Regions from separate parts of the Pseudoxanthomonas sp. 97-1-1 genome, predicted to be linked through region 2. Evidence: predicted binding sites of a transcription regulator. Region 2 holds the regulator's gene; the other holds the start of a gene.
What was found. The regulator FliA, encoded in region 2, starts transcription of late flagellar genes. The targets are predictions, from matches to a motif close to TAAAGTTTNNCNNNCNNNGGCCGATAA.

Region 1 (14,601 bases), on a different contig from region 2:
CGATGGTCGCGCGCAAGGGCAGCGTGAAGTTCACCCGCCAGGGCATGCTGGAACAGGGCCTGGGGAACCTGCTGAAGAAGGCCGTCAGTGGCGAAGGCATGCAACTGATGAAGATCGAAGGGCAGGGGCGTGTCTACCTGGCCGATGCCGGCAAGCGGATCACGCTGCTGCGTCTCGCGGGGGAATCGATCTTCGTCAACGGCAACGATGTGCTTGCGGTGGAGGCCAGCATCGAGAGCCGGATCACGATGATGCGCAAGGTCGCCGGGATGCTGTCGGGAGGGCTGTTCAACGTACGCCTGAGCGGACACGGCATCGTCGCCATCACGTCGCACTACGAACCCCTCACGCTGCCGGTGAATGCGCAGACCGGGCCCGTGTTCACCGACCCGAACGCCACCGTGGCATGGTCGGGCGGATTGACGCCGGAAATCATCACCGATATTTCGCTCGGCACCCTGCTGGGCCGCGGCTCGGGCGAGAGCATCCAGTTGCGTTTCGCGGGCGACGGCTGGGTGGTGGTACAGCCTTACGAAGAAGTGGCGCTGCAACCGAGGCAGTAGCCACGGGGCCTGTCAGGGGCCGATGGCGCCGACCGATACCCGGTTGCGGCCTTCGCGCTTGGCGCCATACAGCGCTTCATCCGCCGCGCGAAGCAGGTCATCAACGTGGCGGAACTGTTCCAGTGCACCCTGCGTGGCCAGCCCCGCCGAGAAGGTGATGTGCAGTGGCTGGCCGTCGACATCGGCCATCGCCACGCCGGCCACCTCCGACAGGATGCGCCGCACGACCTGGGCGGCGGCCTCTTCGCCGATGCCCGGCAACACCACCAGAAACTCCTCGCCGCCATAGCGGGCGACGATGTCGCTGCCGCGCACCTGCCGCATCAGCGCCTTGGCGAAATTGCGCAGCACTTCATCGCCGACCAGGTGCCCCCAGCGGTCATTGACCTGCTTGAAGTCGTCCAGGTCGATGAAGGCGATCGACAGCGGCCAGCCGTGCCGCGTGGCGGCATCGAACTCCTTCTCCAGCACTTCTTCCAGCTGGCTGCGGTTGTAGGCCCCGGTCAGCGGGTCGCGCCGCACCTCCTCCGCCAGCCGGCGCGCACGGTCTTCGTGCTCGTTGGCTTCCTTGCGGGCACGCGCCGCGTCCTGGATTTCGCGCAGGTTGCGCACGACCAGCAGCTCGCGTGCCTGGTCCAGCAAAGCCTGGATGCGGGCCGGTGGGGCGGGGGGAACGTCGAACAATGCGTAGACCTCGGGCAGCGCCACGAGCATCTCCTCGGTCAGGGCGAGGAACCCCGGGTAGTCGATCCCGAGCCGCGTGGCGGCCTGCATCGCCGCATGGCGATGCGCTTCCTCCGTCCGCGCTTGGTCCATTCCAGCCAGCCAGATGTCGGCAATGTGGCCGGACACGGCCACGCACGCATTGAACGGGGTGTCCGACGCGGGCATCTCGCTCTCGATGATCGCTTCCCTCAACAGCGCCGGCAGATTCCATTGCCGCGCCAACCACCCGCCCACCGTGGCGTGGTCGCACCCCAGCCAGTCGCGCTCGGCGGCCAGCAGTTCGGCATTGCCCACGGCGCGTTCGACCAGTCGCGCATAATCATCGCCCAGGACTTCCAGCAGGGCCAGCACGCCGATGTCCTGCAGCAGCCCGGCCAGCATCAGCTCTTCCACCTTGCTGATGCCGGCACGCTGGCCCAGCACCCGGCTGGCCAGCGCGGCGATGACGCTGCGACGCCAGACGCGCTCCTGCGCGGCAGGATGGGTGCCGCTGCCGCAGCGTGACAAGGAGAACCCCAGTGCCAGCGTCAGGGTGGCATTCAGGCCCAGCACCGTGAGCGCCTGCGAAAGGTTTTCCACCCTGCGGCGACTGGCGTAGAGCGGGGAGTTGGCGATGCGCAGCATGCGCGCGCTCAATGCCGCATCCAGGCCGATCGCATCGGCGGCCGTCGCCATCACCACGTCCGGATCCTGCGCGAGCTCGATGATCCGCAATGCAACGCCGGGCGGGCTGGGCAGATTGCGGCAATTCAGCAGCTGGGCTTCGAGTTCGGGACGCATCCGGGTGCGGGCCACGCAAGTGGGAATTGCCGGCAGGATGCCAGCAATGCGCGACGAAGTGTCACGTTTGAAACCAGTTTCGGCACGGAACGTGCAAACTTGAGTCGTGGTCGACCAACGGTCACGGCGTGCGCGGCGGCATCCGCTCCCGCCAGTCACGCGGGCAACAAAAAAGCCGCGGTTCCCCGCGGCTTTTCCGTCGAAGCGGAGAGGGAAGGCTTACGCCAGCCCGGCCTGCTTCATGACTTCGGCGGCGTAGTCTTCCACCACCTTCTCGATGCCTTCGCCGACCACCAAGCGCTGGAAACCGACCACGTCGGCGCCGGCGGCCTTCACGACCTGCTCGACCGACTTGTCGCTGTCCAGCACGTACGGCTGGCCGTACAGGGTCACTTCGTTGACGATCTTGTTGATCTTGCCGGAGATGATCTTCTCCAGGATGTCGGCCGGCTTGGCTTTGTCCTTGTCCGACATCTTCGCCAGCTCGATTTCCTTTTCCTTCGCCACGAACTCGGCCGGCACGTCGGCGGCCTTGTTGTGCGGCGGGTTCATCGCGGCGATGTGCATCGCCAGGCCGCGGGCCAGTTCGGCATCGCCGCCCTTGACCTCGACCAGCACGCCGATCTTGCCGCCGTGCACGTAGGCCGCGACGTTGTTGGCGCTGTCGATCGACACGAGGCGACGGATCTGCATGTTCTCGCCCAGCTTGGCGATGGCGGCGGCGCGGGCTTCCTCGACGGTCTCGCCCGAGGCCAGCTTGGCGCTCTTCAGCGCTTCCACATCGGCGGCACCCGAGGTCAGCGCGGCCTGCGCGATGGCGTCGGTGAAGGCGATGAAGTTGGCATCCTTGGCGACGAAGTCGGTCTCGGAGTTGATCTCGACCAGCACGGCCTTGCCGCCGTCCTGGGCCACGGCCACGCGGCCTTCGGCGGTGACGCGGTCGGCCTTCTTGTCGGCCTTGGCCAGGCCCGACTTGCGCAGCCACTCGGCCGCGGCGTCGATGTCGGCGTTGTTCTCGGTGAGCGCCTTCTTGCACTCCATCATGCCGGCGCCAGTGCGCTCGCGCAGTTCCTTGACCAGGGAAGCGGTGATTTCCACGGGATTACCTCTATTTGGATTGGCAAAGCCCCTCTCCCGTCGGAAGAGGGGTTGGGGTGAGGGTGCGGCGGAGTCGCGATGCATGCAGCGTCGACGTGCTCCGTACCTTCATCCGCCCTTCGGGCACCTTCTCCCGATGGGAGAAGGTGGAACATGGGCCGCCGCGCAGCATGGCGCGGCGGCATTGCAGCCGGATTACTCGGCGGCGGCTTCGTCGGGCTTCTTGCCGGCGGCCTTCTTGGCCGGGGCGCGACGGGCACCCTTGTCGTCGCCGCCTTCGGCGAACTCTTCCTCGCGCACGCTGGCGGCGTTCGGCTGGGCGGCCTTGCCTTCCAGCACGGCGTCGGCGGCGGCACGGGCGTACAGCTGCACGGCGCGGATGGCATCGTCGTTGCCGGGGATGGCGTAGTCGACCAGGGCCGGGTCGTAGTTCGAGTCGACCACCGCGATCACCGGGATGCCGAGCTTCTTGGCTTCCTTGATGGCGATGTCTTCATGGCCGATGTCGATGACGAACAGCGCGTCCGGCAGTCGGTTCATTTCCTTGATGCCGCCCAGCGAGGCCAGCAGCTTCTCGCGCTCGCGGCGCAGGCCCAGCACTTCGTGCTTGACCAGCTTCTCGAACGTGCCGTCGGTTTCGGCGGCTTCCAGTTCCTTCAGGCGGGCGACCGACTTCTTCACGGTGGCGAAGTTGGTCAGCGTGCCGCCCAGCCAGCGCTGGGTCATGAACGGCATGCCGCAACGCTCGGCTTCTTCCTTCACGGCCTCGCGCGCGCTGCGCTTGGTGCCCAGGAACAGGATGGTGCCGCGCTTCTGCGCGACGCCCGAGATGAAGTTCATCGCGTCGTTGAACAGCGGAACGGTCTTCTCGAGGTTGATGATGTGGATCTTGCCGCGGGCACCGAAGATGTACGGCGCCATCTTGGGGTTCCAGTAGCGGGTCTGGTGGCCGAAATGAACGCCGGCTTCCAGCATCTGGCGCATGGTGACTTGGGGCATTGCAGTAACTCCATCGAAGGGGAACCCACCGTCCGGTTCAATGGAGGACGGTGCCCGTGAGGGCGGGGTTCCGGGGTTGGGCCTCCCTGCGGCGTCCGTGTCCGAACCCTTCAGCGAAGGGCACCCCGGCACGGGTTGGGGCAGCAGGTGTGGATTCGTCGGTGTCGCCCGACGTGGGCGGTCCGGACCGGGCAACCCCGGGCACGAAGCCGCGGGAGTATAGCCGCCTCCAGCCCCCCGCCGCAAACGGTACGGACCGCCTTGGGCTGGGCCTTCTCCCGTGGCCGTTCAGCCCGGGCGCCAAATGGGGGATAATCGGCCACATGGCCATCCAGCTGAAAACCCCCGAAGACCTCGCCCAGATGCGCATCGCCGGCCGCCTGGCCGCCGAAGTGCTGCAAGTGGTCGCCCCGCACGTGAAGCCGGGCGTGACCACCGCCGAACTGGATCGCATCTGCCACGATCACATCGTCAACGTGCAGAAAGCCATCCCGGCCAACGTGGGCTACAAGGGCTTCCCGGCGACGGTCTGCACCTCGGTCAACAACGTCATCTGCCATGGCATCCCGAGCGAAGCGAAGGTGCTCAAGGATGGCGACATCCTCAACATCGACGTCACCGTCATCAAGGACGGCTGGCACGGCGACACCAGCCGCATGTACATCGTCGGCACCCCGTCGGTGATGGCGAAGCGGCTGGTGGACACCACCCGCGAAGCCATGTTCCGCGGCATCCGCGCGGTGAAACCGGGCGCCACCCTCGGTGACGTGGGCCACGCGATCCAGCAGTACGCCGAAGCCGAGCGCTTCAGCGTGGTGCGCGAGTACTGCGGCCACGGCATCGGCAAGGTCTACCACGACGAGCCGCAGGTGCTGCACTACGGCCGCCCCGGCGAGGGCGTGGTGCTGAAGCCGGGCATGACCTTCACCATCGAGCCGATGATCAACGAGGGTGCGCGGCATACCCGCGTGCTGCCCGATGGCTGGACCGTGGTCACCAAGGACCGCAAGCTGTCCGCGCAGTGGGAGCACACCGTCGCGGTGACCGAGGACGGCGTCGAGATCCTGACCCGCGTGCCGGGCGACGACAACGACCTGTGAGCACCACGACAGCCGCGAACGGACACGCGACGCGGCTTCCGGACATCGGCCCGGACGTCGCCGATGACGCGGTCTGGTCGGCGGCGGCGCGCGCCTCGCTCGGCCATACCGATGCGCGGCTGGACAAGCGCTTCGACCAGGACGACGGCATGGACCGCATCCTCGCGCTGCGCGCGCGGGCGGTGGACCACCTGCTGAAGGACGCTTGGCTGCGCTGCATCCCCGCGGATGCGCCGATGGCGCTGTTCGCGGTGGGCGGGTACGGGCGTGGCGAACTGTTTCCGCAATCCGACGTCGACGTGCTGGTGCTGGCTGCATCCGACGTGCAGCAGGCCCACCACGATGCCGTGGCGCGCTTCTTCGCGATGCTCTGGGATGCTGGCCTGCCGATCAGCCACAGCGTGCGCTCGGCGAGCGAATGCACGGCCGCTGCCGCCGCCGACCAAAGCGTGCTGACTGCGCTGATCGAGGAGCGGCTGATCGTTGGCGAACCGGTGGACGAAGGCCTGCTGATCGATGCCATCGGTCCGGCCCGGGTCTGGCCGCCGCGCGATTTCTTCGTCGCCAAGCGCGAGGAGCTGCGCATCCGCCACGCACGCTTCGGCGACACGTCCGACAATCTCGAACCCAACATCAAGGAAGGCCCGGGCGGGTTGCGCGACCTGCACACGCTGGGCTGGATGGCGCTGCGCACGTTCGGCGTGCGCGACCTCGAGCCGCTGGTAGGCCTGGGCCACTTGGGCCAGGACGAAGCTCTCGCGCTCGCGCGCGAGCGGCGTGCGCTGGGTCGCCTGCGCTACGGCCTGCATCGCGTGGCAGGTCGCCCCGAGGAGCGCCTTCGCTTCGATTACCAGAAGACGCTGGCGCAGCGTCTTGGTTTCGCCGATGACGCGGGAAGTCTGGGCGTCGAGAAGATGATGCAGGGCTTCTACCGCAGTGCCGCCATCGTGCGCCGGATCAGCGACCGCCTGCTGCAGCGCTTCGAGGAGCAGTTCGACGGCGAGGCATTGCCCGAACCGCTGGACGAGCGCTTTGCGCTGCGCCGGGGTTATCTGGCCGCGCGCGAGGTGGCCTGGCCCGGGGACGATGTCGCCCAGGTGTTCGCGTTGTTCGCGACATGGGCGGCGCACCCGCAGATCCGTGGCCTGCATTCGCGCACGGCGCGTGCGCTGGCGGAATCGCTGCCCAGGCTGTCGGCGTACGCGGCGGCCGACCGGCTGCAGCGTGATGCCTTCATGGCGCTGCTGCGCGGCCCGCGCGCGGTGGAAACGCTGACCCGCATGGCGCGCCTGGGCGTGCTGGGGCAGTGGATCCCTGCGTTCGCCCGCGTGTCGGGGCGCATGCAGTTCGACCTGTTCCATGTCTACACGGTGGACCAGCACACCTTGATGGTGTTGCGGAACATCGCCGCATTCGCCGCCGGCCGCGCCGACGACCGCTTCTCCATCGCGCATGAAGTCTGGCCACGCCTGCGCAAGCCCGAACTGCTCCTGCTGGCCGGCCTGTTCCATGACATCGCCAAGGGGCGTGGTGGCGATCATTCGGAGCTGGGCGCCGTGGATGCACGCGAGTTCTGCGTGGCGCACGGGCTCAGCGAGGCGGACACCGCGCTGGTCGCGTGGCTGGTGGAACAGCACCTGCGCATGTCGGTGACGGCGCAGAAGCAGGATATTTCCGACCCGGACGTCATCCACGCCTTCGCCACACTGGTCGGAGACCGCGAGCGGCTGGACTATCTCTACCTGCTGACCTGCGCGGACATCGCCGGCACCAGCCCCAAGCTCTGGAACGCGTGGAAGGACCGGCTGCTCGCCGATCTGTACTTCGCTGCGCGGCGCGTGTTGCGCGAAGGGCTGGAGAATCCGGTCGCCGTGGACGAGCGTCTCGACGAAGCGCGCGGAAGCGTGCGTGCGCTGCTGGAAGTGCAGGGCATGGCAGCCGCCCAGGCGGACGCCCTGTTCGCGACCATGCCTGAAGAGAGTTTCCTGCGCTTCCGTCCGGAGCAACTGGCCTGGCAGGCACAGGCCATCCGTGGCGCGATGCCTGGCGAGACGCGGGTGCGCGCACGCCGCATCGCCGACGACGCGGACGCGATGGAAGTGTTCGTGCATTCGCCGGACCGTGACGGCCTGTTTGCCGCGATCCTCGCCACGCTCGACCGCATGGGCTTCGCGATTCACCAGGCACGTGTGCTGGTGGGACCCCAGGGCACCGTCTTCGATACGTTCGAAGTCCTGCCGGCCGATGCCTATGCGCCGCGCGATCCCGTCGAGGTGGCGCGCGGCCTGGGCGACGCGCTCGCGCGGCCGCTGGACAGCGTGCGTACGTCCCGGCGCGCCGTGCCGCGCCAGCTCAAGCATTTCCGCTTCGCACCGCGCATCGAGTTCGGCATCACGCCGGACGGGCGCAGGACCATCCTCGGCCTGGTCGCGCCTGACCGCCCGGGACTGCTGTCGGACGTGGCCCAGGTGCTGCGCCGGCAGGGCCTGCGCGTGCACGACGCACGCATCGCCACCTTCGGCGAGCGGGCGGAAGACGTTTTCCAGATCACCGACGAGCACGACCAGCCCCTGACCGGCGCGGCCATGCAGGACGCGTTGCGCGACGCGCTGCGCGCCGGCCTCGATACCCCCACCTGAGCAGAACCCAGCAGGACCTTTGATGACCCGCAAAGCCAGCAAGAACGAAGAACTGAAGTCCACCATCGAGAGCGCGTTCGAGCGCCGGGCCGAGCTGACGCCGGCCGAGATCGAGGGCTCCACCCGCACCGCCGTTGAGCTGGCGATCGAGGGCCTGGAGAGCGGAAAACTGCGCGTGGCCGAGCCCGACGGCAAGGGTGGCTGGAAGGTCAACGAGTGGCTGAAGAAGGCCGTGCTGCTGTATTTCCGCGTCAACGAGATGGAACTGGTCGAAGCCTATCCCGCGCCGTTCTGGGACAAGGTCGAGGCGCGCTTCGGCGCCTTCGACGAGAACGATTTCCGCAAGCTCGGCGTGCGCGTGGTGCCGGGCGCCATCGCGCGCCGCGGCACGTACTTCGGCAAGGACGTGGTGCTGATGCCGAGCTTCGTCAACATCGGGGCGTACGTGGGCGAAGGCACGATGGTCGACACCTGGGCGACCGTCGGCTCCTGCGCGCAGATCGGCAAGCACTGCCACCTGTCGGGCGGTGCGGGCATCGGCGGCGTGCTGGAACCGCTGCAGGCCAGCCCGACGATCATCGAGGACCACTGCTTCATCGGCGCGCGCTCGGAAGTCGTCGAAGGCGTCGTGGTCGGGCACCACAGCGTGATCGGCATGGGGGTGTTCATCGGTCAGTCCACGCGCATCTACAACCGCGCCACCAAGGAAATCACGTACGGCTACGTACCGCCGGGCAGCGTGGTGGTGTCCGGTTCGCTGCCGGCTGCCGATGGTTCGCATTCGTTGTACTGCGCGGTGATCGTCAAGCAGGTCGACGAGAAGACCCGGAGCAAGACCAGCGTCAACGAATTGCTGCGCGGATTGGCGGACTGAGCGATGGCGACGACGCTCTACGGTTTGAAGAACTGCGACACCTGCAGGAAGGCGATGAAGTGGCTGGACCGCTTCGGCGTCGCGTACACGTTCGTCGACTACCGCGACAGCCGGCAGTCGCCCGAGACGCTGAAGGGCTGGGCGGACAAGGCGGGCGGCTGGGATGCGCTGATCAACAAGTCCTCGACGACCTGGCGCCAGTTGCCGGACAACCGCAAGGCACCTGGCTCCGATGCGGAGTGGAAGTTGCTGCTGAAAGAGTATCCGCAGCTGATCCGCCGCCCAGTGGTGATCACGGGTGAAGACGGGTTTTCACAGGGCTTCAGCGACAATGGGTTCAAGAAGATCTTCGGAGCCGGCGCGTGAGCGATGTCGTCGAACTCTCCAGCGAACTGATCCGCCGCCATTCGGTGACGCCGGATGACGCAGGTTGCCAGCAGGTGCTGGCGACGCGGTTGGGCCAGGCCGGTTTCCACTGCGAACACCTGCGCTTCGGCGACACCGACAATCTCTGGGCCACGCATGGCGCCGGTTCGCCGGTGCTGGTGCTGCTCGGGCACACCGATGTCGTGCCTCCCGGGCCGCTGGACGCGTGGACCAGCGATCCCTTCGTGCCCACCATCCGCGATGGCGTGCTGTATGGCCGTGGTACCGCCGACATGAAATGCAGCGTGGCCGCGTGCACGATCGCGCTGGAGCGGTTCGTCGACGCGCATCCGGACCATCCCGGCACGGTGGCGCTGCTGGTCACCTCTGACGAGGAAGGCGACGCGCATGATGGGGTGAAGAAAGTCGCCGCGCTGTTTCGCGAGCGTGGCCAGAAGATCGACTGGTGCATCACCGGCGAACCGTCGTCGAAGGATGTGCTGGGCGACCTGCTGCGCGTGGGGCGGCGCGGCACGCTGACCGCGACACTGGCCGTGCGCGGCGTGCAGGGACATGTGGCGTATCCGCACAAGGCGCTCAACCCGATCCACAAGGCGTTGCCGGCGCTGGATGAACTGGCAGCACGGCAGTGGGACGAAGGCTACGAGACTTTTCCGCCGACCAGCCTGCAGATTTCCAACATCCATTCCGGTACCGGTACCAGCAATGTCATCCCGGGCGAACTGCAGGTGGTGTTCAACCTGCGCTTCAATCCCAGCTGGACGGCGGAGAAGCTGGAGCAGGAGATCGAAGCCATCTTCCAGCGGCACGGCCTCGACTACCGCGTGCAGTGGCATCGCGGTGGCGAGCCGTTCTACACGCCCGAAGGCCACCTGCGCGCCACGGCGCGCGCGGTGCTGGGCGAGTTCGCCGGTGCGCCCCCGGAGGAAAGCACGGCGGGCGGTACGTCCGATGCGCGCTTCATCGCGCCGCTGGGTGCGGAATGCATCGAGGTCGGGCCGGTCAACGCCAGCATCCACAAGGTCGACGAGCACGTGCGTGTCGCGGACCTGGAGGCACTGCCGGGCCTGTACCAGGCCCTGGTCGAACGGCTGATGCTGCCGGCGCGCGCGCCCTGAGGCATTTGCGCGCTGCCGGTCGCTTTCGGATGAAACAGTTGCCAAGCGGCGGCGGGACCGGTTACGGTCGCGCCATGCCCTGCCGCACCGCCATCAACAACAACCGCAATAACCTGCGCCCGAACAACGGGACGCGGGCGATGCGGCTCTGCGACTAGGCAACGAAAGACCTGCCGGATACCAGAAACCCGCATCGCGAGATGCGGGTTTTTTCGTTTCCGGCTTCCATCATCGAACCCCACCAGGAGTTTCCTCCCATGTGTTCCATCTTCGGCATCTTCGGGCTGCAGCCCGGCGACGACATCCAGGCCCTCCGGCGACAGGCGCTGGAACTTTCGCAGAAGCAGCGCCATCGCGGACCCGACTGGAGCGGTGTCTACCATGACGACGGCGCCATCCTGGTGCACGAGCGGCTGGCCATCGTCGACCCGGCCGGCGGCTCGCAGCCGCTGCGTTCGGCCGATGGGGCGCTGGTGCTGGCGGTCAACGGCGAGATCTACAACCATCGCGAGTTGAAGGCGGAACTGAAGCAGGACTACGCCTTCCAGACCGGTTCCGACTGCGAGGTCATCAATGCGCTGTACCGCGAGGACGAACCGGCGTCGTTCCTCAACCGCCTCAACGGGATCTTCGCCTTCGCGCTGTGGGACAAGGCGACGGGCCGGGCGCTGATCGCGCGCGATCCCATCGGCGTGTGCCCGCTGTACTGGGGCCACGATCGCGAGGGCCGGCTGTGCGTGGCATCGGAGATGAAGGCGCTGTCGCCGATCTGCGCGGATGTCGCCCAGTTCCCGCCGGGCCACTACTACGAGACGTCGACGCGGACGCTGGTCAAGTACTATGAAAAGCCGTGGCGTGATTACGCCGCAGTGGAGCATGTGGAAGTCGCCAGGCAGGAGCTGCGCGAAGCATTCGAGCGCGCCGTGCATCGCCAGCTGATGACCGACGTGCCCTACGGCGTGCTGCTGTCCGGCGGCCTGGACTCCTCGCTGGTCGCGGCTGTCGCCGCGCGTTATGCGCGGCATCGCATCGAGGACAACGACACGACCGAAGCCTGGTGGCCGCGGCTGCACTCGTTCGCCATCGGCCTGGACGGGTCGCCCGACCTGGCGGCGGCGGAAGTCGCGGCGAAGGCATTGGGCACCGTGCACCACGGCTTCACCTACACGTTCCAGGAGGGGCTCGACGCCATCCCGGAAGTGATCCGCCACATCGAAACCTACGACGTCACGACCATCCGCGCCTCCACGCCGATGTACCTGCTGGCGCGTCGCATCAAGGCGATGGGGGTGAAGATGGTGCTGTCGGGCGAGGGCAGCGACGAGATCTTCGGTGGCTACCTGTACTTCCACAAGGCGCCGGACGCGCGCGAATTCCACGAGGAGCTGGTGCGCAAGCTGGACGCGCTCTACAACTACGACTGCCTGCGCGCGAACAAGTCGATGATGGCCTGGGGCGTGGAACCACGCGTGCCGTTCCTCGACGTGGAGTTCCTCGACGTGGCCATGAAGATGGATGCCTTGCACAAGATGATCGACAAGGGCAGCGCCGGCGCGCAGCGGATGGAGAAGGGCATATTGCGCGAGGCGTTCGAGGGCTATCTGCCGGAGTCGATTCTGTGGCGGCAGAAGGAGCAATTCAGCGACGGCGTCGGCTACGGTTGGATCGACGGGCTGAAGGCGCATGCGGAGGCACAGGTCAGCGATCGCGAACTGGCGGCGGCCGACAAGCGCTTCCCGGTCAATCCGCCGCAGACCAAGGAGGCCTATTTCTATCGCACGCTGTTCGAACAGCACTATCCGGGCCAGGCCTGCGCGGAAACGGTGCCGGGCGGCAAGTCGATCGCGTGCTCGTCGCCGGCGGCGATCGCGTGGGATGCCAGCTTCGCGAAGATGGCCGATCCGTCCGGCCGTGCCGTGGCCGGCGTGCACGCGGCGGCCTTGCAGGCGGGCTGACGATGTCACCCGCCGACGTGGTGCGCGAATGGGTCCGCCGCTTCAACGCGGCGGACGTGGATGGCCTGGCCGCGCTGTATGCGGAAGACGCGGTGAATCACCAGGTGGTGGCCGACCCGCTGCTCGGACGCGAGGCGATCGCGAACCTGTTCCGCACCGAATTCGCGCGCGCGACGATGGTGTGTGAGGTGGAACAGATCCTCGAGGACGGCGAGTGGGCCGTGATGGAATGGCGCGATCCGCTCGGACTGCGCGGCTGCGGCTTCTTCCGCGTGCGCGACGGTCGCATCGTGTTCCAGCGCGGCTACTTCGACCAGCTCAGCTTCTTCCGCCAGCAGGGGCTGGCGGTACCGGATCACTACCTGGGCTGAGCGTTGGCGGGACGCAGCGTCAGTGTGTGGGCGGCATCGCCCGGCAGGAATGGCGTCGGCCGTCCGTGTACCCAGTCGTCATGGCCTGCGCCCCAGAACGGCGACATCGGGTGGCCACTCTGGCCGCCCGGCATGTGGATGATGCCGTCGGCCTCGTGGCCGGGCGACACCACCATGCGTTCCGAGGCGCCGAAGGACGGACCCTGCACGCGCGGCATGGCGCCGTCACCGGCGAGCGGTTCGCCCGGCATGCAGAGCTTGGGCTTGAGGAAGGCGGGCAGGGCGTTCGCCAGCGGATGGCAGATCTTCGCAGTGTTGCGCTCGCCCCAGCGACGCTGCGCCAGCGGCCCTTGATCGGCCAGGTCGTCGCGGACTTCCTTCGCCGCGTCTTCCAGCAGGGCATCCCACGTCCTGTAGCGGCGCGACAACAGATGCGGGGGACGCTGTTCGAGCAATGGCCAGGCGACGCCTTCCAACTGCGGCAGGTCGGGCATGATGAAGTCGTTGCCCAGGGCTGCCTGTGCCGGTGCGGTCAGGCCATCGGCGATGCGCGCATGCACGGCGAGGCGCCAGGCGCGCACGAGGCGATAGCTGACGGAGTCGACGCTGGCGACGCCTTCCCAGGTCCTGCCCGCATCCGCGAGTGCCTTCACGGAGGAGTCCGCGGGCGATCGTCCGGCTTCATCCTGCAGCAGTTGCCACCAGCGCTGCAGGAACACGGCGCGATCGTCGAGCTGGATGGCCAGCAGGTCCTTTTCGGTGAAGCCTTCCTTCGCCAGCAGGCCGTCGCGGATCTGCCTGGCACGCGCGCCCAGCGCATAGCCGCCATCGCCGACCCGTGCCAGCGCGTCTCCCTCCAGGACGCGCGCGTTCGCGGTCCACAAACGGTGGTTGGGCGGCGAGGTCAGTACCGGCGTGAGCTGGCTGGAGATGAGCCACGGCGTGCATCGGCTGGGTGGTGCGGGGGTGGCTGCTGATGCATCCGCGCTGCCGCGCGTGAACTCCAGCGAGTGCGTGCATGCACCCGCGCGCGATGCCAGTGGGCCCAGGATGCGCCAGGCGACGCGCCCCTTGTGGTCCGCGATGACGAGATTCTGTGCCGGCGTGGCGGTGCGCTGTGCGACTGACAGCACGGAGGGAAGATCACCGGCGGTGGCGAAATCCACCAGGCCGAAGTTCAGCGCGCCGGGCTGGTGTGCGACCCAACGCAGGGCCAGCGCGGGCTTGCCGGGCGTCGCGGGATGCACGATGGGCCCGTAGCGCGTGTCGACAACGTCCAGCGTGACGGCATCGGCACCGGCCACGCGGATGGTTTCGGCATGGTGTTCGATCGCATCGCAGGTGGCCGGATCATCGCCCTTGTTGCACGGCTTCACCGGATACCAGTCCGCGGTGTCCGCATAGCTGTTGGTGAAGCCCCATGCCACATGCCCGTTGCTGCCGACGATGATGGCGGGCAGGCCGGGCAGGCTGAAGCCGGATACATCGACCCTCCCGCCGGGCGCGCGCGGGTTCGGATAACGCAGGCGGACGCGGAACCAGATGTTGGGCGCACGCAGGCCCAGATGCATGTCGTCGGCAACGATGGCGCGGCCGTCGGCGGTCAGTGCGCCGGCCACCGCCCAGTTGTTGCTGCCGGGCGTGCCCTTGTCGGCCAGGCGCTGGTGCGAGTCGGTCTTCGGCATCGGCAGCGTGCGCAGGTCGACGCCCGTTGCCGGTGGAAGCGCGGCATTGCCTCGTGCCTGCCCGTAGAGCGGTGCGTCCCATTCGGTGCCATCGTGGGTCAGCAGGTCGAACAGGGCCGGCGGCACGTGCTGGCGGATCTTCCACAGGCCGAGCTCGCGCAGGTTCCCGGAGTCCTGCAGGTCGAAGTACATCGCGTATCCGGCCAGCGCCGAGTCGGTCACCTCCCAGGCGCGCGGCGATTGCCGCAGCAACAGGTAGGGCCAGGGACGTGCGCGCAGGTCGCCAAGTCCGGCGTTGACGCCAGC
Region 2 (14,601 bases):
ATGCTGGTGGCCGCCATCTGGATGCCGCCGACGATCTCGGTCAGCTGGGCGACGGTGGCGTTGGCATCGTCGCGCATGCTGGCGAACACGCCATGGAAGTCGCCTTCCATCCGTGCGGTCAGGTCGCCGCGTGCGATGGCCTGCAGCAGCTCGGACACGTCCGCCAGATTGCCGTCCGTGGTCTCCATCAGGCGGTTCAGGCCTTCCACCATGTCGCGGAAGTCGTACTGGTACTTCTCGGCGTCGCCGCGGTGGGTGAAATCGCCGGCCGCGGCGGCACTGGCCAGACGCTTGATCTCGCCGTTGATCGCGGACAGATTGGCCTTGCACATGTCCATCGCTTCGGTGATGACCACCTTCTCGCCCGGCAGGCGGTCCATGTCCACCGACAGGTCGCCCACGGCGTAGCGGCGCATCACGTCCACGGCGCGCATCTTCACGCCGATATGCTGTGCCACCAGCGCATTGGTGTCGCGCACCATGCGGCCGTATTCGCCGGGGAAATCGCCGTCGTCGATGCGGTAGCTGATCTGGCCGTCGTCGTGGCGGCGCGCCATCTCGCCCTGCGCGCCGATCACCGATACCACCTGCATCTGCATGCGCTGCATGGCGGACAGCAACTGGCCGACCTCATCCTTGCGCGACGTGTCGATTCGGCCGTCGAGCTTGCCGGCGGACACGTCGTTGGCGACGCGCACGGCTTCGTCGACCGGTTTGACGATGGCACGCGCGATGACCCAGCCCAGGCCGATCGCCAGCAGCGTCAGGCCGATCATGCCGGCGACGATGGCGCGCGCACTGGCGCGGTAGCCGGCGTCGGCATTGGCGATCTCTTCGTTCAGTACGTCGACGCTGTGCTCGTTGAGCGTCTTCAGCGCAGCGAACAGGTCGCGGCGGCGCGGACGCGACTTTTCGTCCGAGACGGACTGCGCAAGCACGTAGTCACCTGCTTCAAGCGCGGCATCGATTTCCTTGCGCGCGTCGAAATAGGCGGTCAGCTTCGTGGTGACGTCGGCATACAGCTGCTTCTCTTTGTCGTCGGTCGGCAGCGCCTCGAACAGCGCCTGCTGCTCTTCGACGATCTTCTTGCTGGCGGCCATGCGCTTGTTGTAGTCGATGATCGCGTCGGGTTCGTCCAGGCGAGTCAGCTGGGCGATCTCGAAGGTCCGGAATTCGCCCAGCTGCGAACGTACTTCGCCCATGTACTGGACGGACGGCATGTCGACGCCGCTGACGGCCTGCAGCTGTTCAACGCGCCGAGGCGCAGCAGCGAGAACACGCCCAGGATGACGGTCATCAGGGCGGTGAGGGCGAAAGCGACGGCCAGCTTCCGGCCGATGGACAGGTTCTGGAACCATTTCATGTGATGCATCTCCGGTTGAGCATGGAAGGCGTGCAGCCAGCCAGCGCCCACGGGTATGTGGACGTCGCGGTATCGATGAGGGGTTCCCCGTCCCGATCCGGCCTTGCCGGCGTTGCATCGTCTGCAGAGGAGGTAACGGCGGCCCTGGTGGCTTCTTTATGACCGTTCGGCGGGAAAGTAATCGTGTTTACCTGATTGCCGGCCTGCGTCGCGCGCGAACTGTGACGCGCGCGACGCGTCCGGCGTGGTGCGCGATCAGAAATGCATCTGTGCGCGCAGTTCGAACACGTCGGGGCTGGCGGAGAACGCGCCGCGCTCGGCATCCACCTTCACGTAGTTGGCCTGGAACTTGAAGTTCTGCGCGAGGTACCACGTGGCACCGAGCGTCCAGTTGTCTTCGCGGCCGCCGGCAATGCCGTCGCTGTCCAAGTCGATGCGGCTGTAGCGTGCAAGCAGTTCAAGCGCACCGTACTTGCCCTTCGGCTTCGGATTGCCGACGTTGCCGGCGCTGTAGGCGCGCGACTCGCCGGTCACCATCCAGCTGCCGAACACGTAGGCGCCATCCGCCGAATACGAAGGCAGGCCGAGCTCGCGCGTGGTCTTCTGGCGCAGGTATTCGCCCTGCAGCGACCACGCGCCATGGATCCACAGGGCTTCCAGGCCGTTGCGGTCGATGCGGTCCACGCGCGTCAGCGTGCCCGAGTCCACCAGTCGTACCGCCGTCAGTGCGGCTTCCGGCTTGGCGCGCCAGCGCGCGCTCGGGTAGACGGTCACGCCCAGTCCGTTGACTTCGCTGTCCGGTCGCTCCTGTGCGGCCGAGATGCCTAAGTGCAGCACGTTGCCGGCCTGCTTGAGGGGGGTCCATGCCACGCGCGCGGCGGCGGTGTCGCCCTTGTTGTTGCCCTGCAGGTCGGATTCGAAGAAGTAGCCGGCGTTGACGATGTAGGCCTCACGCTCGAAGGCCCAGTCGATGCCGGTGCGGCGCCCCTGGTAGAACGCCTGCGTGGGCAGCGAGGCTTCCACGAAGGCTGCGCTGCGCGTGGCGGTATTGCCTTCGAATCCCAGCGGCAGCTTCATCTGGCCGACGCGCAGCTTGCCTGCATCGTGCCCGAACAGCGCCTTGGTTTCGACGCGCAGGGCGACGTCGTTCCAGGTCTTGGCTTCGAAATCGAAGGTCGCGCCGAAGTCGTACACGCCCTTGCGCTTGAGCGTCACGCCGATCTCCTGCCGGCGCCAGGCGTCGTCATCTTCCAGCGCCGCGCCGTTGTAGCCGGTGCCCGAGAAGTGGTTGGCGTCGTACTGCAGGTTGCCGCCCAGGCTCAGCTCGGTGCCGTTGGCGAAGGTGATCTTCGGCGGCCAGGCGGTGGCGCGGGTGCCGGCGTCTTCGGCATGGGCGCTGGCATGGATGGCCATCAGGGCCAGGGCGAGGGTCGACACGTACTTCATGGATTTACCTGCTGGGTGTGGGCAAGCGCCCGCCTGCCGCGACCAGTCTACGGTCGCGTCCGGTGACGGCGCATTCGTAAAAAAGTGGAGCGGCGGCGTCAGGCCGCCTGCAGCGTCTTGCGTGCGCGCACCAGTCCGCCGACATCGACGATCAGGGCCACGCGGCCGTCACCGAGGATGGTGGCGCCGGAAATGCCGTCGATGCGGCGGTAGTTGTTTTCGATGTTCTTGACCACGACCTGCTGCTGGCCGATCAGCTCGTCCACTTCCAGCGCCAGCTTCTGGCCGTCGGCTTCCACCACGACCACCAGCGGATCTTCCGCCTCGCTCTGGCCGTAGCGGTAGTAGTCGTTCAACGACACGATGGGCAGGTATTCGCCGCGCACGCGCAGCACGCGGCCGTCGCCGGCCACCGTACGCACGTCCTCGGCCTGCGGCTGCAGGGCCTCGAGCACGTAGCCGAGCGGCAGGATCAGGGTTTCCTCGCCGACCGACACGCCCATGCCGTCCAGGATGGCCAGGGTCAGCGGCAGCCGGATGACCACGCGCGTGCCGCTGCCGGACGCGCTTTCCAGTTGCACTTCGCCACCCAGTGCCTGGATGTTGCGGCGGACCACGTCCATGCCCACGCCACGACCGGAGAGATCGGTCACGGCTTCGGCGGTGGAGAAGCCCGGCTGGAAGATTAGGTCCCAGACCTGCGAATCGCTGGGATTCTCCGGCACGGCCAGGCCGCGCTCGGCGGCCTTGGCCAGGATGCGCTCGCGATTCAGGCCGCGGCCGTCGTCGCTGACTTCGATGACGATGTGGCCGCCCTGGTGCGAAGCGGCGAGGGTGATCGTGCCGGTTTCGTCCTTGCCCGCCTCGCGGCGCGCATCGGGCAGTTCGAGGCCATGGTCGATGGAGTTGCGGACCAGGTGCACCAGCGGATCGGCGATGCGTTCGATCAGGCCCTTGTCCAGTTCGGTGCCTTCGCCGATGGTGCGCAGGCGCACCTGCTTGCCGAGGCGTGCGGACAGGTCGCGGACCAGGCGCGGGAAGCGGCGGAACACGGCATCCACCGGCAGCATGCGCACGCCGATGACGGCTTCCTGCAGGTCGCGCGTATTGCGTTCCAGCAGGTCCAGACCGGCGAACAGGCGCTCGCACTGGGCCTGGTCGAGCAGGCCGGAGACCTGCTTCAGCATGGCCTGGGTGATGACGAGTTCGCCGACGAGATTGATCAGGCCGTCGATCTTGTCGACGCTGACGCGGATGGAGGTTTCTGCGGTGTCGTTGGCGGCGGGCGCGGCGCCTGCCGGTGCCTGCGCACCGCTGGCGGTAACCGGGGCGACCGGCTGCGCAGCCACGGCCACGGCGTCCACCGGCACCGCATCGCGCTGCATCGGCTGGATGTCGAGTTCGCAGTCGTCCACGACCCAGGCGAACACGTCGTCGACGGCGCTGCGCGGCACCTTGCCGATCAGGCCCAGGTCCCATGCGAGATAGGCTTCCAGCGGATCGATCTGCTCGAAGCCCGGCAGGCGTTCCATCCGGCACGCGATCTCGAGCGGACCGAGGTGTTCCAGTTCGCGCAGGATGCGCAGCGGATCATTGCCGCTCATGAACAGCGACGGCGCGGGGGTGAAGCCGATCTTCCAGCCTTCCGGCGTTTCGTCGGCCTTGGCGGCGGCGGGCGTGGCGGCAGGCGCATCCTGGCCGGACAGGACGGCGTTGAGCCGGTCCTTCATGGCCTGCACGGCGGCGGGGTCGGCCGGAGTGCCGTGTTCGGCCTCGGCCAGCAGGGCACGCAGCACGTCCACCGAGGCCAGCATCGCGTCGACCGCCGGCGGGCTGACGGCGCGCTGGCCGGCGCGCAGTTCGTCCAGCAGGGTTTCCAGTACATGGGTCATGCCGGCGATGGCGTCGAAGCCGAACGTCGCCGAACCACCCTTGATGGAATGCGCCGCACGGAAGATGGAATTGATCAGGTCGCCGTCGCGGCTGCCCTGTTCCAGCGACAGCAGGCCGGCTTCCATGGCTTCCAGCCCTTCGCGGCTTTCCTCGAAGAACGTGGCGTGGAAGCGCTGCATGTCCATGTTCATTGCGGTGGAGCCCTGTGGCGGTATGCGAAGTGGGGAGGAAGTGCGGGGCTCAGCCCAGGACTTTCTGGACGGTGGCGACCAGCTGTTCCGGATTGAACGGCTTGACCAGCCAGCCGGTGGCACCGGCGGCCTTGCCTTCGGCCTTCTTGTCGGCGGCCGATTCGGTGGTCAGCATCAGCATGGGCGTGAACTTGTAGTCGGGGATGCCGCGCAGGGCGCGGATCAGCGAGATGCCGTCCATGTTGGGCATGTTGACGTCGGTGACCACCGCGTTGAACTTCTGCCCCTGCGCACGTCCCAGCGCGACCTGGCCATCTTCGGCTTCATCCACCGAATAACCCGCCGAAGTCAGGGCGAAAGCGACCATCTGTCGCATCGAGGCCGAATCGTCCACTACCAGAATGCGTGCGCTCATGCGGCGTTCTCCACTTGTTGCATGTTGTTTTCGTTGTTGGTGGTCGCCAGGCCAAGCTGCGGCGCGAGGCCGAGCAGGCGTGCCGCGTCGCGGAAGCTCTGGCTGACCGCGCTGAAGTCGGTGGCCAGCCCGGCCTGCTCGCGCTGGCGCACGAAGCTGCACAGCACCTGCAGGCTGGCGGTGTGCACGCGCTGCACCGTGCCGGCGTCCAGCACCAGCGGGCCAGGCTGTGCGACATGCATGGCCAGGTGTTGCTTGAGGTCGGTGGCGGCCTCGATGCCGAGGTCATCACCCAGGGGCACTGCGCTCATCGTGTCTCCGGAAGGGCGGCTCTAGTGGGGTATCGGCGCACGCGGGCCACTCTTGAGCGTCCGGTGTGAATATGTGATGCGCGTCGACCTGCCATCGCCATGGCCTAGGTGAGCAGCTGCGAGGCATCCAGCAGGATCACCGCGCGTTCGTTCAGGCGCGCCACGCCGCGGAACAGCGGATTGGCGATGCGGCCGACGCGGGCGTTGTCCGGGGATTCGATCTGGTTGTCGGTCAGGTTGGCGACGTCCTCCACCGCGCTGACGCGCAGGCCGAGGGTCTCGCCATGTTCCTCGAGCACCACGATGCGCGTGGCGGCATCGGTGTCGATCGCATTGCGGCCCAGGTACAGGCCCATGTCGATGACCGGCACCACCTGCCCGCGCAGGTTCATCACGCCCAGCATGTGCGGCGCGGCACCACGCAGGGGCAGCAGGGTCGCGGGGCGCACGACCTCCTGCACCTTCAGCAGTTCCAGCGCGTAATGCTGCTGGTCGCAGCGCAGCCGCAGCCAGCGGGTCTTGCGTTCGGTCGCGCGGCGGCGCTCGCCGGTATCGGGCAATGCCTCCTGCAGGTAGGGCTTGCTCGGCAGCGGCGGCAGCGCGCGCGGCGCCTGCACGGGGCGTGCAGCGGGTGCAGCGACCGGAGCGGCGACCGGCGCGGCTTCGGAAACCCGCGCGGTGGGCGCCGCGCTTCCGTGCAGGTCGTCCAGCAGGGCCTCGAACTCGTCGTCGCTGATCATGTCGCTGGCGCTGCCTGCGCGCGCAGGTGCGACGGCGAGCGCAGGCGCGGGCGGGGCGGTGACGACGGGTTCGCTGGGGGGGCTGGTTACGGCGGTGGGCGCGCCGCTGCCGTGCAACTGGTCCAGCAGCGCTTCGAATTCGTCGTCGCCGATCATGTCGGCGTCGCTGCCTGCACGTACCGGTGCGATCGCCAGCGCAGGGGGAGCTTTGAGGTTCGCGGCGGGCGGTGCCGGTGTGTCGGCCGCATCGGGCGATGTCCCGGTGGCGGCTGTTTCCGCGGCGACCGCGGTCAGGGACGGGGCGGCAGCGGTCGCCGTGCCCACGTCGCCCAGCAGGTCGTGCAGGTAGTCGTCGAGGACGGCGGGCGTGGTCATGCGGCTTGCTCGGTGGCGCGTGCTTCCGTCAGCAACAGCCAGTCCAGGGCGCGGCGGTACGCCGACAGGCCGCGGCCGGGATACTGCGCGGCGGGGCTGGAACGGGTCAGTGCATCGACGCTGCAGATGCGCGTGTCATTGGGGATGGCGTCGTTCCAGACGCGTCCGCCGTACTCGTCCTGCATCGCCTTCAACGTCTCGGCACCGGTGCGGGTGCGCTTGTCGTAAAGCGTGGGCAGGATCGAGACCGGCAGTTCGCGATGGCGCGAGCGCTGGATCATGTCGGCGGTGCGGCACATGCCTTTCAGGCCGTGCAGAGCCAGCGGTTCGGTCTGGGTCGGAATGATGACGTGGTCGGCGGCAGCCAGTGCATTGACCATCAGCAGGCCCAGCGTGGGCGGGCAGTCGAACAGCACGTGGTCCCAGGCTTGGCCGCCGCGCGCGAGCGCATTGGACAGGGCCAGGCCCAGGCCTGGCTGGGTGGCGCTGCGGCGCTCCAGCGTGGCCAGCGGTGTCTGTGCCGGAACGAAGGCGAGGTTCTCGATCTCGGTGGCGCGCGCCACGCTGGCGAGCAGCGGCGGCTGCTCGTCGAACAGGTCCAGCACGCCGGCAGGCTGCGGCTCGGCGGGCACGCCGAACGCGCGCGTCAGCGACGCATGCGGATCCAGGTCGACCAGCAGCACGCGACGGCCACGCATGGCCAGGGCGCGCCCGAGGGCGAGGGTGGTGGTGGTCTTGCCGACGCCGCCTTTCTGGTTGGCGATTGCCCACACGCGCATCACTGGACTCCTTCATGGACCTGGGGCGCCGGCGGCGCTCCGGGCATGGGCGACGCGGCGTGGGTCGGCAGCGACGGCAGTGCGATCACTGACGGCGCTTCGACGGCCTGTTCCTGGGCATGCAAGTTCGGTGCCGGGCCGGCCGGGCTGGCCAGGATGATCAGCAGCACGCGGCGGTTGGCGTTGCGGCCTTCGAGGGTGGCGTTGTCGCCGATCGGCCGGAACTCGCCGTAGCCGATCATCGCCAGCCGCTCCGGCGGAATTCCGTCGCGGACGAACAGGTGCACCACGCTCGCCGCACGGGCCGAAGACAGTTCCCAGTTGGACGGGAACTGCGCGGTGCGGATCGGGCGGTCGTCGGTATAGCCTTCCACGCGCACCGAGTTGGGTACGTTGCCCAGCACTTCCGCCAGCTTGCCGACGGTCTGCTGCGCCTGCGGATCCAGCGCCGCCGAGCCGGTGGCGAACAGGATGTCGCTGTTGATCTGCACTTCCAGCCACAACTCGGAGCGCTTGATGACCACCAGCTTCTCGTCGATCAGCGGCGCCAGCGCGCGCTCCAGGTCATCGGCGATGCGCTTGAGCTCGCCCTGCGCGCTCTGCAGGCCCTTGGCGTCCAGCGAGAGGTTCATCTGCGAGGCCATCGCCGCCAGCAGGGTGACGTTGGGCGAAGGCGAGGGCGCGGAGGGTCCCTGTTTGGCACCGGACTTGATCGGCGAGGGCCGGTCGAAGTCGGCACCCTGCAACTGGTGGTTGCCCACCTGCACCGGGTTGATCGTGCGCGGGGCGCCGCCGAAGGCGGCCGTGAGCGCATCGGCCATCACGCGGTACTTGCCCTCGTTGATGGTGGAGATGGCGTACATCACCACGAAGAAGGCCAGCAGCAGCGTCATCAGGTCGGCGTAGGGGATCGCCCAGGCCTCGTGGTTCGCATGCTCCTCGTGTTTCTTCCTGCGCGCCATCGCCGTCGTTCCGCAGGGGTCAGTTCAGGAAGCCGGCCAACTTGGCCTCGATGTTGCGCGGGTTCTCGCCCTGCGCGATCGCGATCAGTCCTTCGATGATCATTTCCTGTTCGCGGCTGCGCCCGCCGATCACGCTCTTGAGCTTGCTGGCGATGGGCAGGAAGAACAGGTTGGCCGAGGCGATGCCGTAGATCGTCGCGGTGAACGCGGCGGCGATGCCATGGCCCAGCTTGCTGGGGTCGGCAAGGTTCTTCATCACCGCGATCAGGCCGAACACGGCGCCGATGATGCCCAGGGTGGGGGCGTAGATGCCCATGGCCTCGAAGACCTTGGCGGCCGCGAGATCCTGGTGTTCCTGGCCGTTGAGGTCGATCTCCATCATGTGGCGGATCGATTCGGGCTCCACGCCGTCCACCAGCATCTGCAGGCCCTTCTTCAGGAACGGGTCGTCCTGCTGGTTGACCAGCGGCTCCAGCCCCAGCAGGCCCTGCTTGCGGGCGATGTTGCTCCAGTCGACGATCTCGGCGATCAGCGCATCGCCATCGGTGCCCGGTGGCCGGATCACCCAGCGCACGATGGACAGCGCGCGCTTGAATACCGGCGGCGGCGTATGCACCAGGATCGCGGCGATGGTGCCCAGGATCACGATGACGAAGGCCGCCGACGACCACAGCGAGGACAGGCCCGCGCCCTTGAGGATGCTGCCGCCTACCAGGGCGACCAGCGCCAGGATGAGTCCGATGAGGCTGAAGATGTCCATGTGCAGATCTATCGGCCCGGTTCAGGTGGACTTGAGTCGTGAGTCCTGTAGGAGCGACGCAAGTCGCGACCGTGATCACACAGACACCGGGTTGTCATGCCGCGCGTGATCTGGAATCGCGAGCTGTCGCCTGGCGGTTGCAGCAGCGACGTTATTTGCGACCGGGTCACACCGCCATCCAGGCGTCATGTTGTGCAGGGCGTGCGGTCGCGACTTGCGTCGCTCCTACAGGGAGCACGATGCGTCACGCCGTCGCGCGCAGGCCGTCCACGTCCAGGATCAGCGCCATGCGGCCGTCGCCGATCAGGGTGGCGCCTGCGTAGCCGGGCAGGCCGCGCACGGCGCGTGGCAGGGGCTTGATGACGACTTCTTCGCGGCCGCGCACCTGGTCGACGATCAGGCCGAAGCGTTGTTCGCCCATCTGCAGCACCACGATGGTGAGCAGGGGCGTCATCACCGGGTCCACCTGCAGCCAGTGGCGCAGGTCGACCAGGGGCAGGGTATGGCTCTGGCGGTCCAGCACGGCCTGGCCATCGAACCAGCGCAGGCTTTCGGACGGTGCGTGCAGCACTTCCATCACGCGCGCGAGCGGCAGTGCATAGACGGGGTCGCCGGCCTGCACCAGCAGGGTGGGCAGGATCGCCAGGGTCAGCGGCACGCGGATGACGAAACGGCTGCCGCGCCCGATGTCGGAATGGATGGTGATCTGCCCGCTGAGTTCGCGGATGCGCGATTGCACCACGTCCATGCCCACGCCGCGGCCTGAGATGTCGGTGACCTCGGCCTTGGTGGAGAAGCCGGGCAGGAAGACCAGCTGCAGGCATTCGTCGTGGGTCAGGCGCGCGGCGGCTTCGGGATCGATCAGGCCCTTTTCCAGCGCCTTGGCGCGCAGGCGTTCGGGATCGATGCCGGCGCCGTCGTCGCGGATTTCGATGGTGACGAAGTCGCCTTCCTGCTGCGCCGACAGGCGTACGTGGCCGGCACGCGGCTTGCTGCAGGCTTCGCGCAGGCTGGGCACTTCGACACCGTGGTCGATGGCGTTGCGGACCAGGTGCACCAGCGGATCGGCCAGCGCTTCCACCAGGTTGCGGTCCAGCTCCGTCTCGGCGCCGACCAGTTCCAGGTCCACTTCCTTCTGCAACTGGCGGGCAACGTCGCGCGCGACCTTGGGAAAGCGCGAGAACACCTTGCCCACCGGCTGCATGCGCGTACGCATCACCGCCGTCTGCAGGCGCGCGGTGGCGATGTCGAGGCTGCTGACGGCGCGGTCCAGTTCTTCGTCGCGGATGCGCGCGCGCAATGTCTTCAGGCGGTTGCGCGACAGCACCAGTTCGCCCACCAGGTTGACGATGGCGTCCAGCCGCTTGGTGTCCACGCGGATGGTCTGTTCGGTTTCGCCACCGGTTTTCGCGGCCGGCTTCGGTGCGGCCGGTTTCGCAGGCGAAGGTGCCGGTCGCGCGACGGGTGCGGGCGCAGCGGCGCGGGTGGGTGCGCCATCGCCGTGCAACTGGTCCAGCAAGGCCTCGAACTCGTCGTCGCTGATCAGGTCCGCGCCGGCCGCAGCGGGCGCGGCGCTTGTCGCGGCGGTGGGTTTCGGCGCGGCGGGTGCGGCATCCCCCCGGGTATCGAACTGGTCGATCAGCATCTGCGGGGCGTGCGGCGGGTCTTCGCCGGCACCGATCGCATCCAGCATCTGTTGCAGCCAGTCCAGCGATTGCTGGGCGGCATCGAAGTGTTGCGGTTCCAGCGTCGCCTGGCCGGCGCGCACCAGGCCCAGCGTCTCTTCGGCCGCATGGCACAGGTTGACCATCGGCTGGATGCCGAGGAAGCCGGCGCCGCCCTTCAGGGTGTGGAAGCCGCGGAATACCGCGTTCAGCTGCTCGCTGTCGGAGGGGTCCTGTTCCAGCGTGACCAGTTGCTCGCCCAGCCGGTCGAGGATTTCCTGCGCTTCGATCAGGAAGTCGGCGGCGATTTCAGGGGTGACGGCGGACATGGGCGGGGCAGGTACCGGGACGGGTGATCAGCGGGAGGAGTCGAGCAGGTGCAGGGCGTGCGCGTGGCGACGCCGCAGGAAGCGGCCGACCAGGACATCGCAGACCAGCAGCGATCCCACGAACAGCAGGACGAGGGGATGGCAGGAACGGCGGGCGGAAGCGTCGGGCATGGCAGGTCTCCGGTTCCGCTGCGCGTTCGCGGGTGCCTACAGCCCCAGTCCGGAGAGCAGGTCGTCTGCGTCGTTCTGTGAAAACGCGTTGCGGTCCAGACCAGCAACGGCCGGACCGGCCAGATCTGAAGGGTTCTTCTTCTCCGGCGGCGGCAGGCCCAGCGCGCCGAAGCCCTCGTGCACGCGACGGACGATGCCCGCGACGCGACGGATGATCTGGCCGGTGAGGTCCTGGTAGCTCTGCGCCAGGGCCATCTCCGACAGCCCCTTGCCGATGCTGTCCACCAGCGCCGCCTGCTCGGGCGACAGCGCGGTGCCCTTCAGTTGGGTGGCGTAGCCACGGCACTGTTCGGCCAGGTCCAGCGTGGCGTGGCTGGCCTGTTCGGTCATTTCCACCACATGGTCCAGGCGCGCGCAGGCGTCGTCCAGCTCGCCCGGTCCGGTGGGTGGCAGTTCGCCCAGCGTCTGCGCCAGCTCGCGCGCCAGGCGGCCCAGGCCCTGCATCATCGGCTGCGTGCGCCAGGCGGCGATGGCATCCAGTTCGCGACGCCAGCCGGCTTCGTCGCCCTGTTCCAGGGCATCCAGCGCGTGCTGCAGTTTTTCCACCAGCGCGGCGCGTGCGCCGGCGACATCGGCCACGGCGCTCATCAGGCAGCGGCTCCCAGGCGTTCGAAGATCTTGCCCAGCTTCTCTTCCAGCGTCTGCGCGGTGAACGGCTTGATGATGTAGCCGTTCACGCCGTTCTGCGCCGCCTCGATGATCTGCTCGCGCTTGGCCTCGGCGGTGACCATCAGCACCGGCAGGGTCTTGTAGCGGTCGTCGGCGCGGATGGCCTTCAGCAGCTCGATGCCGGTCATGCCGGGCATGTTCCAGTCGGTGACCACGAACTCGAAGCTGCCCTGGGACAGTGCGGTCAACGCGCTGTTGCCGTCTTCGGCCTCGGCGGTATTGGTATAGCCCAGGTCATTGAGCAGATTCTTGATGATGCGGCGCATGGTGGAAAAGTCGTCCACGATGAGGATGCGCATGTTCTTGTTGGCGGTCACATCGAACTCCAGTAAAGCGTGCCCGGTCAGGGGCGACGGCAAGGCAGGGGCTGCACGCGGCGGCCTACCGGAGCCTTATCGGCAGGCCGTGGGGATTCTTCAGTCGTTGTCTTCCAGGCCGGCGTCGGCCTTCTCGAACACCTGCAGGCGTCCGCGCAGCCGCACCATGGCCTGGCCGTGGATCTGGCAGACGCGCGACTCGCTGACGCCGAGGACGGCGCCGATCTCCTTCAGGTTGAGCTCCTGCTCGTAGTACATGGACAGCACCAGCTGCTCCCGTTCGGGCAGGTGGCCGATGGCCTTGACCAGTTGCTGGCGGAACTCGCTGCGCTCCAGGTGCTGCTGCGGCGAGGGGCCGCCGGTACGCGCGGTGTTGGGTTCGCCATGGTCGTCGATGTGCGATTCCAGGCTCAGCACCTGGCCACGCGCGGCATCTTCCATCAGGCGCAGGTACTCGGGCAGCGGCATTTCCATCGCACTCGCCACTTCGGTGGCGATGGCGGCACGGCCGGTGCGCTGTTCGATCTCGCGCACGGTGGCGGCCGCCTGGCGGGCGCGACGGTGGACCGAGCGCGGTACCCAGTCGCCGCGGCGGATCTCGTCGATCATCGACCCGCGGATGCGGATGGAGGCGTAGGTCTCGAACGAGGCGCCCTGCTCGGCATCGTAGCTGCGCGAGGCTTCCAGCAGGCCGATCATGCCGGCCTGCACCAGGTCGTCGATCTCCACGCTGGCCGGCAGGCGCGCGGCCAGGTGATGGGCGATGCGGCGGACCAGGTCGGCGTGCTGGGTGACGAAATCGTTCGCACTGCTGCGCTGTACGGCGCGGTATTGGGCGGCGGCGGTGTTCATGCGGCGACTCCCCGCTGGATCAGGCGTTCGACGAAGAACTCGACGTTGCCGCGCGCTCCCAGAGGCGGCTGCCAGCGTGCCGTCATGCGCGCGATCTCGGCGATGGCGCGGGCCGACGGGCTGCCCGGATAGGCTTTCACGACGGGCTGCTGGCGCTGCACCGCACGGCGCAGCCAGTCGTCCTGCGGCACCGCGCCGAGGTAGTGCAGGGCGACATCGCCGAGGAAACGCTCGCAGACGCGGGCGAGTTTTTCATACAGCTTCCGGCCCTCGTTGGGGTCGCGGACCATATTGGCGATGACGTGCACGCGGTCCAGGCCGCGCTCGCGCGCCAGCACCTTGATCAGCGCGTAGGCGTCGGTGATCGAGGCCGGCTCGTCGCAGACCACCACCACGGTGTCCTGCGCGGCCTGGCAGAAGGTCAGCACGCTGTCGGTGATGCCGGCGGCGGTGTCGACCACCATGAAATCCAGCGCCCGCTGCAGTTCGGAGAACACGTTGACCAGGCCCACGTGCTCGGCCGGCGCCAGTTCGGCCATGTGGCGGAAACCCGACGAGGCGGGAACCACCAGCACGCCCTCGGGGCCTTCCAGCAGTACGTCTTCCAGTCCGCAACGTCCTGCGACCAGGTCGGCGAGGGTGAACTTCGGCGACAACCCGAGCAGCACGTCCACGTTGGCCAGGCCCAGGTCGGCGTCCATCAGCAGCGTGCGCTTGCCCATTTCGGCCAGCGACACGGCCAGGTTGACCGACACGTTGGTCTTGCCCACGCCGCCCTTGCCACCGGTGATGGCGATGACGCGCACGGGATGGAATGCGCCGGCGGCCGGCGGCGTGCTGCGGGGATTGGTCTGCAGCAGGTGGTCAGGCGACATGGGTGGCCTCGGTCGAGCAGGGTTCGTCGGCTTCGCGGCGCAGCTGGTCCAGCCGCAGCACGAGGTGGGCGCTGTTGGCGCGGTGGAGATCGTGGGGAACGCGCTGGCCGTCGGTTACCCAGGTCATCGGCAGCTGGTGGTCCACGACCACCGACAGGGCGCTGCCCAGGCGGCCTGTCTCGTCCAGCTTGGTCAGCACCACGCCTTGCGGCTGCACGCTGCTGAAGCGGCGGACGACCTCGTCCAGGTCGGAGAAGTGCGAGTTGGCCGGCAGGCACAGCAGGGTCTTCACCTGGCCCGATGCGCGCAGCCAGTTGAGCTGGCCCACCAGGTTGCGGTCGCGCTGGCCCAGGCCGGCGGTATCGATCAGTACCAGCTTGTAGTCGCGCAGGCGCTCCAGCAGCAGTGCGAGGGCCTGCGCGCTGTCGG

Region 1: the regulator FliA is predicted to act here: its motif matches at 2,146-2,172, upstream of AC3DET_RS03300 (HDOD domain-containing protein).

Annotation. Positions count from the first base shown of each region.
Region 1 covers NZ_JBYMTJ010000001.1:668,995-683,595, reverse strand. Annotated here, with positions in the region: gene AC3DET_RS03305 (AIM24 family protein) at 1-563, shown strand, start outside; gene AC3DET_RS03300 (HDOD domain-containing protein) at 576-2,069, opposite strand; gene tsf (translation elongation factor Ts) at 2,289-3,167, opposite strand; gene rpsB (30S ribosomal protein S2) at 3,363-4,166, opposite strand; gene map (type I methionyl aminopeptidase) at 4,490-5,266, shown strand; gene glnD ([protein-PII] uridylyltransferase) at 5,311-7,905, shown strand; partial or broken gene dapD (2,3,4,5-tetrahydropyridine-2,6-dicarboxylate N-succinyltransferase) at 7,952-8,779, shown strand; gene AC3DET_RS03270 (arsenate reductase) at 8,783-9,145, shown strand; gene dapE (succinyl-diaminopimelate desuccinylase) at 9,142-10,284, shown strand; gene asnB (asparagine synthase B) at 10,542-12,239, shown strand; gene AC3DET_RS03255 (nuclear transport factor 2 family protein) at 12,242-12,610, shown strand; gene AC3DET_RS03250 (penicillin acylase family protein) at 12,598-14,601, opposite strand, start outside.
Region 2 covers NZ_JBYMTJ010000002.1:713,586-728,186, forward strand. Annotated here, with positions in the region: gene AC3DET_RS10545 (methyl-accepting chemotaxis protein) at 1-1,220, opposite strand, end outside; gene AC3DET_RS10550 (OprO/OprP family phosphate-selective porin) at 1,619-2,809, opposite strand; gene AC3DET_RS10555 (chemotaxis protein CheA) at 2,908-4,893, opposite strand; gene AC3DET_RS10560 (response regulator) at 4,943-5,308, opposite strand; gene AC3DET_RS10565 (STAS domain-containing protein) at 5,305-5,619, opposite strand; gene AC3DET_RS10570 (chemotaxis protein CheW) at 5,724-6,734, opposite strand; gene AC3DET_RS10575 (ParA family protein) at 6,731-7,513, opposite strand; gene motD (flagellar motor protein MotD) at 7,513-8,475, opposite strand; gene AC3DET_RS10585 (flagellar motor protein) at 8,495-9,235, opposite strand; gene AC3DET_RS10590 (chemotaxis protein CheA) at 9,480-11,228, opposite strand; gene AC3DET_RS10595 (hypothetical protein) at 11,256-11,399, opposite strand; gene AC3DET_RS10600 (protein phosphatase CheZ) at 11,436-12,047, opposite strand; gene AC3DET_RS10605 (chemotaxis response regulator CheY) at 12,047-12,427, opposite strand; gene AC3DET_RS10610 (RNA polymerase sigma factor FliA) at 12,545-13,297, opposite strand; partial or broken gene AC3DET_RS10615 (MinD/ParA family protein) at 13,294-14,106, opposite strand; gene flhF (flagellar biosynthesis GTPase FlhF) at 14,162-14,601, opposite strand, start outside.